Regions from separate parts of the Corynebacterium hansenii genome, predicted to be linked through region 3. Evidence: riboswitches for the same ligand, from Rfam matches in the RefSeq annotation. Region 3 holds a riboswitch; each other region holds the start of a gene.
The links. Region 3 has a riboswitch for thiamine pyrophosphate ahead of CHAN_RS04150 (ECF transporter S component). Riboswitches for the same ligand answer to the same signal wherever they lie in the genome.
Positions count from the first base shown of each region.

Region 1: linked by a shared signal. The riboswitch ahead of CHAN_RS09490 (bifunctional hydroxymethylpyrimidine kinase/phosphomethylpyrimidine kinase) and the one ahead of CHAN_RS04150 (ECF transporter S component) in region 3 are both predicted to bind thiamine pyrophosphate.
Region 2: linked by a shared signal. The riboswitch ahead of thiC (phosphomethylpyrimidine synthase ThiC) and the one ahead of CHAN_RS04150 (ECF transporter S component) in region 3 are both predicted to bind thiamine pyrophosphate.

Region 1 covers NZ_CP047211.1:2,173,104-2,176,373, reverse strand. Annotated here, with positions in the region: gene CHAN_RS09490 (bifunctional hydroxymethylpyrimidine kinase/phosphomethylpyrimidine kinase) at 1-1,591, opposite strand, end outside; TPP riboswitch at 1,582-1,678, opposite strand; tRNA gene CHAN_RS09485 (tRNA-Asn) at 1,906-1,977, shown strand; gene CHAN_RS09480 (hypothetical protein) at 2,279-2,788, opposite strand; gene CHAN_RS09475 (hypothetical protein) at 2,802-3,270, opposite strand, start outside.
Region 2 covers NZ_CP047211.1:397,241-400,510, forward strand. Annotated here, with positions in the region: gene thiC (phosphomethylpyrimidine synthase ThiC) at 161-1,873, opposite strand; TPP riboswitch at 1,866-1,982, opposite strand; gene CHAN_RS01760 (LuxR C-terminal-related transcriptional regulator) at 2,189-3,118, shown strand.
Region 3 covers NZ_CP047211.1:925,019-928,288, forward strand. Annotated here, with positions in the region: gene CHAN_RS04145 (hypothetical protein) at 1-1,041, opposite strand, end outside; TPP riboswitch at 1,089-1,218, shown strand; gene CHAN_RS04150 (ECF transporter S component) at 1,220-1,924, shown strand; gene CHAN_RS04155 (ABC transporter ATP-binding protein) at 1,940-3,270, shown strand, end outside.

The DNA of each region.
Region 1 (3,270 bases), 1.2 Mb from region 3:
AGGCCCGGTCCATCGCCGCGCGTTCGGTGGTCGTGGCGGTGGTGGCGTACTTCGAGCAGATGTCGATGGCCCGGTTGGTGTCGGAGTCGAAGGCGTCGTCGGCGTAGGTGTCCAGCCACCGCGCGTACGGGTGGGCGTCGTGGTTGCGGGCGATCAGCCGGTGGCCGATGTCGCGGTAGAGCCAGAAGCAGGGGAGGACCGCGGCGATGAGTTCGCCGTAGGAGCCGCGGGCGGCGGTGGCGACCAGGTGGTCGACGTAGGCGCGGGTGACCGGCGACGCCTCGATGGCGCCTGCGCCCTCGTCGCCGGCGTCGTCGCCGAGGAAGCTGCGGTGCAGTTCCATCTCGCCGGCCAGGGCGCCGTGGGCGGCGTAGGACCAGAACATCTGCTCCTCCTGCGTCGGCGCCAGCGAGGACGCCGCGGCCAGCGCGCGGGAGTAGCCGTTGAGGTACAGCGCGTCCTGGGCCAGGTAGCGGCGGAAGGCTTCCTGCGGCAGCGTGCCGGAGCCGAGGCCCTTGACGAAGTCGAGGTCGTCGATCGCCTCGCGCAGGTCCGCGATCGATTCCCACCACTGGTCGGCGATGGTCGCCGCGTCGGCGGCCAGCCCCCGTTCCCACAGCTGCGCGAAGTGGTGGACGGGACCGTTGCCTTCGCCGACTTCCAGCTCGTCGGCGTGGCGCAGCGCGGAGGTCAGCCACTCCTTGGCCACCCCGACGGAGCGGAAGGGGTCGCCGATGCGGGGCCACAGCGCCGCGATGGCCGCGGAGATGGAGCAGCCCGTGCCGTGGGTGTTGCGGGTGTCGATGCGCGGCCCGGTGAACCGCTCGGCGGATCCGTCGGGGCGGACCAGCGAGTCCACGACGACGTCGTCGCGCAGGTGCCCGCCCTTGGCCAGCACCAGGACGTCGTGTTCGGCGGCCACCGCGTGGGCCTGGTCGAGGGCTTCGCCGGGCGTCGTCGCCGGCTGGGTGCCCGCGAGCACGGCCAGTTCGGGGATGTTCGGGGTGACCAGGTCGACGTGGCGCAGCAGGCCGCGCAGGGCTTCCTCGGCCTCGGGCTTGAGCAGCCGGTCGCCGGAGGTCGCCACCATGACGGGGTCCAGGACGACGATCGGGGAGGGCGCGCCCTCGAGGAACTCGGCGTCGGAGCCTTCGTCCGCGGCGGTGTCCCCGGAGTCGGTAGCGCCGGAGTCGGCGGCCCCCGCGTTGCGGCTGCGCAGCGCATCCAGCCAGTCGGCGACTTCGGCGATGATCGGCGCGTCGAAAAGCATGCCGATCTTCACCGCGTCGATGGCCACGTCATCCGACACCGCATCGAGCTGCGAGCGGAGGAACTCCACCGGGGGCACGTGGACGTCGCGCACGCCGCGGGTGTTCTGGCTGACCAGTGCGGTGACCACCGCCATGCCGTACGCGCCGTGCGCGGAGAACGACTTCAGGTCGGCCTTCACGCCGGCGCCGCCGGTGGGGTCGGTGCCCGCGATGGACAGCACCCGTGGGATCCGGCCGGTGCGCTGGACGCCGCACGCGACGCATCCTCCGTTCCAGTCCTCCGGGTACTGCCGGTATGCGGAACGTGGTGCGTCGCCCATTGCAACATCCTTTCGCCGGTGCCAGCCGGATCAAGTTCGGCGGGTGTGCTCTCAGCCCGGGCGGCCCGGGCACCCCGTGTTGCGCGAAACGTTAGCAAACGCGCCGGTTGCTTTGCGACGGCCCGGCCAGCGCCCGTCCGCCCTGCCGGATGGGGTCCGGCCGTCGCTCGTCCGCTCTGCCGGATGGGGTCCGGCCGGGTGGCTTCCGGCGCGGGCGGCTGCGCGGCCGAAATGAGGTGTGACCTGCTGATTTGGCGTCCATATGGGTACTGGGTAGAGTAATGATCCGTCGCACGGAGACGTGCCGGAGACATTCCTCCATAGCTCAATGGCAGAGCATTCGACTGTTAATCGAAGGGTTGCTGGTTCGAGTCCAGCTGGAGGAGCAAAAACAGCAGGTCAGAGGGAAAATCCTCTGACCTGCTTTCGTCTTTTCGGCCGAAAAGGACCAACAAAGGACCAAATAATAATCAAGACCCCCGGCAATGGACGATGATCGCCGGACGATTCTTGACCGTTCATTACCCCCGCGCCCGCGAGGACCAAGGGCGCAACGTCTCAACGAGCGCGAACCACCGCCCCGTGCGATGATCACCACGGTCGCCCGCCCACCCCCACTGGCTCAAAAGGGCCGGCGGCCACGTCCCGGCAGCTCCCGCCCACCCCGGCGGTCGAGCGCCGGGACACCTACGTGTAAACGCCGCGGACGTAGCCGACGATTCGAATCCTGCCCCCTTGATTCTCGATCCGGCGACCATTGGGAAGGATGAATTCCAGCAAGTACTTCAAGTCCTCGACAGGGTCCATCAACCCCACCTGAAGTTTGAGAACCTCGCCTGGTAGCAGGATCGGCGCAGTATTGTCGGTAAAATCATCCAGATATTCAGGATACGGCGAAAGGGCATAACACCTGCCTCCCTCGTATGGGAATTCAATTTTCACAGAAAACACGGGTGTCTCTGCGAGGTTGTGAACGCTAACTGTCCACTTCGAACTCTTTCCCTGGTCGCGATCGTCGTTCTCGACAACGACAGGGTTCAGCTTCGCGGTCGCCATGGTTGACGCCTCTTCCGCTTCCCGGCGATCTCTTCGGCGCTGTTTTGAATCCCAAATGCCGTTGCCGACGGCAATCGCTACAGCTATGACCCCTGTTATAAGGCTGCCGTAAAACCTCGGATCGGCCCAAACGCTATCCATGCGGACAGCATACTTAGATCACCAACGGCACCAGCCGGCCCGGACGAAACACCCGGCCCGTCACCCGAATGAACCGCCCACGGGAATACACCTCGAGTCCATCACGCCGCACACCCGGCCCCTCCCGCAGCAACCCGAACACATGCAACCCCCGGCCCGACACGCTCACCTCAACCCACGCCCCCGGATTCGCTTCCAGCACCGCCCGCGCCACCGCAGACACCACCCGCCCCCGATCATCCAACGCCCCATCCAAGTCGATGCAGCCAACCCCGCCGCCCAACATCACCCCGAACCCATCACCAGCACCGGACTGAACATCCGCGAACTCCGCCCACGTCCGCGGATTGATGCTCGACGCCGGGCGCCCATCGACCATGACCGGCCGCTTCCCCTCGGCGCGAACCCACCGCCGGCCCTCCCGAAGCCCCGCCGGAATCTCCGTTTTCCGGCGGCGCCGATACGCCTTCTGCCGGCACGCA
Region 2 (3,270 bases), 530 kb from region 3:
AGTGATGTGCACCGCATGAATGAGCCGGCGGCGATGGAGATCACCCGAATCCCCATCGCCGCCGGCTCGTCGGCCTCTCTCGGCGCTCGCTCACGGGCACCCGGTGTCCGCGAGCCTCCTGCTCCGCCGCCGGTGCCGCCTCCTCAGACTTCGGTGCCGCCTACTCCGCCGTCAGCGGCAGGTACACGCGGCCGCCGGCCGCCTCGAACTCCTCGGACTTCTCCGCCATGCCGGCCTCGATGGCCTCGACGGTCTCCAGGCCGTGCTCGCGGGCGTAGTCGCGCACGTCCTGCGAAATGCGCATGGAGCAGAACTTCGGCCCGCACATCGAGCAGAAGTGCGCGGTCTTCGCCGGTTCCGCCGGCAGCGTCTCGTCGTGGTACTCCAGCGCGGTGTCGGGGTCGAGGGCCAGCGCGAACTGGTCGTGCCAGCGGAACTCGAAGCGCGCCTTGGACAGCGCGTCATCGCGCTCCTGGGCCCGGGGCAGGCCCTTGGCCAGGTCCGCCGAGTGCGCGGCGATCTTGTAGGTGATCACGCCGACCTTCACGTCGTCGCGGTTCGGCAGCCCCAGGTGCTCCTTGGGGGTGACGTAGCACAGCATCGCGGTGCCCGCCTGCGCGATCATCGCCGCGCCGATGGCGGAGGTGATGTGGTCGTATCCCGGCGCGATGTCCGTCGCCAGCGGACCCAGGGTGTAGAACGGGGCCTCCTCGCACAGCTCCTCTTCCAGGCGCACGTTCTCGGCGATCTTGTGCATGGGCACGTGCCCCGGGCCCTCGATCATGACCTGCACGCCGCGGGACTTCGCGATCTTGGTCAGCTCGCCGAGGGTCCGCAGCTCCGCGAACTGGGCTTCGTCGTTGGCGTCGGCGATCGAGCCGGGGCGCAGGCCGTCGCCGAGAGAGAAGGTGATGTCGTACTCGGCGAAGATGTCGCAGAGCTCGGCGAAGTTCTCGTACAGGAAGGACTCGCGGTGGTGCGCCAGGCACCAGGCCGCCATGATCGACCCGCCGCGCGAGACGATGCCGGTGACGCGGTTTGCGGCGAGCGGCACGTAGCGCAGCAGCACGCCGGCGTGGACGGTCATGTAATCGACGCCCTGCTCGGCCTGCTCGATGACGGTGTCGCGGTAGATCTCCCAGGTCAGCTTGGCCGGGTCGCCGTTGACCTTCTCCAGCGCCTGGTAGATGGGCACGGTGCCGACGGGCACGGGGGAGTTGCGCAGGATCCATTCGCGGGTTTCGTGGATGTCGGCGCCGGTGGACAGGTCCATGATCGTGTCGGCGCCCCAGCGGGTGGCCCACACCATCTTCTCCACCTCCTCGGCGATCGACGAGGTGACCACGGAGTTGCCGATGTTCGCGTTGACCTTCACGGCGAACTTCTTGCCGATGATCATCGGCTCCAGCTCCGGGTGGTTCTTGTTCGCGCAGATCACCGCGCGGCCCGCGGCGACCTCCGAGCGGACCAGCTCGGCGTCGACGTCCTCGCGGGCGGCGACGAAGGCCATCTCCGGGGTGACGATCCCCGCGCGGGCCCAGGCCAGCTGCGTCGAAGCCTTGAGTTCCGGGCTTTGCGACGACGCCGGCGCCGGTGCAGGGGTCGGCCAGCTGTCCCTGGTCTTGGGCAGACCGCCGTGCAGATCGGGGTCGGCGTCGGTTTCGGTGTACGGGCCGGAGGTGTCGTACGCGTCGAAGTGCGTGCCATCGGTGAGGTTGATGCGGCGGGCCGGGATGCGGAGGACGACATCCTCCGAATCAAACGGCGAACCGTCGAACACGACGTCGTCGTAAAGCTTCTCGGAGCGGTAGATCGGGCCGGTGGTGACCTGGTCACGGGCCTCGTCCATGGGGTTGGCGGCATGCTTCGCCATAGCGGTCCTTTCCTACGCCGGCATTACCCGGACAGGTTCGAACGGTCGGCATCCGCATTCCCGATGCCCTCTCAGCGCCGGTTCGGTGGGCGCTCCCGTGGGAGTTATTCGGTTGTGGAAAACGAGCGTACCGGAACCCATTCGGGGGCGGTGCGACGCCCCATCGGGGGTGGGCGGGGCGCCCGAAAGCGGAGAAATGCACGTCGGCGGCAAATGCGGTGTCGTTTTCGGGGGAGACGCGTCGTCTATGATGTTTTGGAACCGCAATCGAATTGCCCGGGCGCGCGGGGCGCGACCCACGAGGAGGACACGCCGATGCCGCACAACCGGCCGCGGGACCGCGACCTGGCGAAGCAGCTCGTGCGCGAACTGCGCAGGGACGCGGACCTCCCGGTCGTGTTCCTGGGCATCGGCGGGCAGGCGGGGGTGACCATCGGGGAGGGCATCGGCCTGCGCTCGGACGGCGTCCGCGGCGTCAACGTCATCCCGGGAGAGGGGCTCGGCGGGCGCGTTCTCCGGGACCGGCGCCCCGCGGTCGTCGCGGACTACGAGGCCGCGCGCACCATCACCGACAGTTATCTGACGCAGGTGCAGAACGAGGGGCTCGGCCCCGTCATGGCGGTGCCCATACTCTCCAGCATCGGGGAGACCAGGATGGTGCTGTACGGCGCGCACCGGGAGAAATTCGAGTTCGGGGACCGGATCCGGTCGGTGGCGATGCGCCTGGCGACGAAGGCCGCCACCGAGCTGCGCATCCGCGATGAAGTGGACCGGCGGATCGGCATGGCGCAACGCAGCACCGCGGAACTCCGCGAGGCGGGGGAGGGGCCCGGATCGTCCGACTTGGAACGGCTGCGGGAATTGCACGCGGATCTGCGCGCCATCGCCGCCACGACCGCGGACGAGGAGGCCCGGGACAAGCTGCTCGCGGCGTCCGGCGGCATCGCGGCGATCCTGTTCCCGGGCGCCGGGGGAGATGCGGTGCGCGCGGCCGACGCCGGGGGAGCGGGAGCCGCAGCCGGAGGGGGCGCTGGCGCGCAGGCGGATGCGCCGGCGTTGACGGCCCGCGAACTCGACGTGCTGTCGCAGGTCGCGTTGGGGTGCACCAATGCGGAGGCGGCGGCGCGGCTGTCGCTGAGCGTGGAGACCGTCAAGGCCTATCTGCGCAACGCCAGCGCCAAGCTCGGCGCGAAGGGTCGGCATGCGGCGGTGAGCCGCGCGCGGATCCTCGGTCTCATTCCCTGAGATCGAGCGTGCGCGGGGCGGGAAAAAGGGGACCGCGGGTAGGGGTGAAGGGGCGCTGAAACGGGCGGAAGTCGCGCCGCAAACCCCCGTTTCGCGAAGTTTTCCGCGACGTTCGGGGTGGACCGTCAGGCCGGGCGAACGGTGTTCGTCAT
Region 3 (3,270 bases):
GATGAACCACGGCAGCCAGGCCCGGTAGTCGCGGCCGATGGTCACCGCCATGGTCAGCAGCACCAGCACCGCGCCTACGCTGACCAGCCCCGAGGGGGCGTCGGACCACGGCTGGCCCGGCGCCCAGCGGTCCCAGAACCAGGGGCCGCCCGCCAGACCCGCCAGCACCTGGCCCAGGCCGTTGAAGAAGAGCTCGGCGCGCGGCTCGGACGACGCCTCGCCGGCGTCGGCCAGGGCGGTGAGCGAGTAGAACAGCGCCCACGCGCCGGTGACCAGGCCCAGCGACAGCCACAGGGCGCGGGCCCGCAGCAGCACCTCGACGATGGACCGGCGCTCCATGTAGGCCACGGCGATGGTCACGGCCAGCGCCACCGGGGCGACGGCGAGCGTCTTCTCGAAGAAGCCCAGGGCGATGACCAGTCCGACGGTCGCGGCGGCGATGGCGCGGAAGGAAACGGGGCGCTCCTGGCGCAGGCTCACGCGGATGGCCAGCGCCGTGATGCCGGCGATGGCCAGCTGCATGGGCAGGGCGTTGGCCGCGGCCGACCACCACGTCGACCCCGGCAGCGTCAGCGGCGTCCACGCCACCAGGGCCAGGGCCGCCAACGCCTGCCAGGACCGGCCGGCGATGTAGCGCAGCGCCCGGGCGATGAGGACCGTCACCGCCACCTGGCCCAGCAGCATCAGCGTCGCGGGCAGCCACCACTGCCACGGGGCGAGCTGGTTGATCACCGCCTGGACGATGAACGCCAGCGGCGCCAGGTGCCCGTCGTGGGGCTGGAGGAAGTAGTCCGGGGTCCACCATGCGGCGTCGGCGGCGGAGCCCACGATGATGAAGTCGTCCCAGTAGAACGTCCGGCCCGCCAGCACCCAGATGCGGCCGATCGCCTGGATGGCCACGATGACCCCGACGAGCAGCAGCCACGTTTTCCGGGTGATGCGGGGCTCGAAGGCCTCCTGGTCGTCCATCGGCTCGGGTGCCTCGGCGTCGTCCACGCGCGTGGCGGTTGCGGCGGTCTGGTCCGCGTGTTCGGTGCTCATAATTTCCCAACTTTAGGGGCGGTCCCCGGGGTGAGGTACCATTCGGTCGAAATGCGCACGGGAGCCCCGGCCGATCCGACGGATGACGTGGGGCTGAGAGGAGGGCGCGGTCCGCCGCCCTCGACCGTAGGAACCTGTCCGGGTAATGCCGGCGAAGGAAGCGACGGAGGCCACTCACATGTCCAGCGATCACCGTAATTCGTCCGATGCGGCGCAGCCCGCCCGGACCGGAGTCGATGAGGGGGCGGGGGTGATCGGGGGCTCCGGCACCGCCCCGGCGCCCGACGCCGGCAAGAAGGCCCGCCGAGGTTGGCGGGTCATCGACATCGTCACGGCCGCCGTGCTGGGCGTGGCGGTCGGCCTGATTTTCGTGGTGTGGAACGTCGTCGGCGGCGCGTGGTTCACCGCGGCCGACGCGCTGACGCCGGGCCTCGGCGGCCTGGTCGTCGGCCCGTGGCTGCTGGGCGGCGTCATCGGCGGGCTGGTCATCCGCAAGCCGGGTGCGGCGCTGTTCGTGGAGGTCATCGCGGCGACGGTGTCCGCGTTGATCGGCAACCAGTGGGGGATCTCCACCCTGTATTCCGGCCTGGCCCAGGGGCTGGGTGCGGAGCTGATCTTCCTGCTCTTCGCGTACCGCCGCTTCACCGCGCCCGTCGCCGTGCTGGCGGGGGCCGCGGCCGGCGCCGGCGCGTTCCTGCTGGAGCTGTTCACCTCCGGCAACTTGGCGCGCACCTGGCAGTTCAACTCGATCTACCTCGTCTGCCTGCTCGTCTCCGGCGCGGTTCTCGCCGGCCTGGTCGGCTGGGCCCTGGTCCGCGCGTTGGCGGGCACGGGTGCGCTGGACCGTTTCGCCGCGGGCCGCGAGCGCCGCGGCGAGATCTAGCCGCGCGAGGGCGCGATGGCATTCATCTCCGCCGCCGGTTTCGGGTGGCGCCACGCGGGCCGGCGCAGGCCCGCGCTTTCCGACGTAGACCTGGACATCGATTCGGGCGAGAAGGTCCTTTTGCTCGGCCCCTCGGGCGCGGGCAAGTCGACGCTGCTCGCGGCGATCGCCGGGGTGCTCGGCGACGACGAGGACGGCGAGGACGCCGGAACGCTGCGCGTGGGCGGCGACGACCCGGCCGAGGTGCGCGGCGTCGTCGGCCTGGTGCTGCAGGACCCGGAGAGCCAGGTCATTTCCGCCCGCGTCGGCGATGACGTCGCCTTCGGCGCGGAGAACCTGGGCGTGCCACGCGACGAGATCTGGCGGCGCGTCCGCCGGGCCCTCGATCTGGTGGGGCTGGACGTGCCGCTCGATCATCCGACGTCGAAGCTGTCCGGCGGCCAGAAGCAGCGCCTGGCGCTGGCGGGCGTGCTGGCGATGGGCGCCCGGGTGATTTGCCTGGACGAGCCCACCGCGAACATCGACCCGGAGGGCGTGCCGGTTCTGCGCGACGCCGCCATCCGCGCCGCCGACGCGACGGGTGCGGCGCTGATCGTCGTCGAGCACCGCGTGGAGGCGTGGGTCGGTCACGTCGACCGCATCCTCGTCATCGACTCGCCGGAGGGTGCCGCGCGCGATCGGGCGACCACGGGTTCGACCGTCATCGCCGACGGGCCGCCGGCGGAGATCCTGTCCCGCCACGGCGACTTCCTCCGCGACGCCGGCGTGTGGCTGCCGGGGCCGCCGCCGGAGACGGGCGCGGCCGTGCCGGTGCCCGCATCCGCGCCGCCCGCGCTCATCCTCGACGACCTCGCCATCGGCTACGGCGGCGATGGCGCGCCCGTGCGGCGCGGGATCACCGCGATGGTGCCCGCGGCGGCGTCGACGTGCATCGTCGGGCCCAACGGCGCCGGCAAATCCACGCTGGCGCTGACCATGGGCGGCCTGCTCGAGCCGATGGGCGGGCGCATCGCCGCCGCGGATGCCATCGCCCGCGGCGCCGGCCCGGACCCGATGAAATGGAAGTCGAAGCAGCTGGCGCAGCGCATCGGCAGCGTCTTCCAGGCGCCGGAGCACCAGTTCGTCACCCCGACGGTGCGCGAGGAACTGGAGCTGGGCCCGAAGCTGCTGCGCGATCCCGCCGGCGCCGCGCGCGTGGAGGAGCTCCTCGAGCGCCTGCGCCTGGCGCACCTGGCCGGGGCGAACCCGTTCACGTTGTCGGGCGGGGAGAAGCGTCGCCTGTCCGTGGCCACCGTCCTGTCGACCGCGCCGTCGGCGGTGATCCTCGATGAGCCGACCTTCGGGCA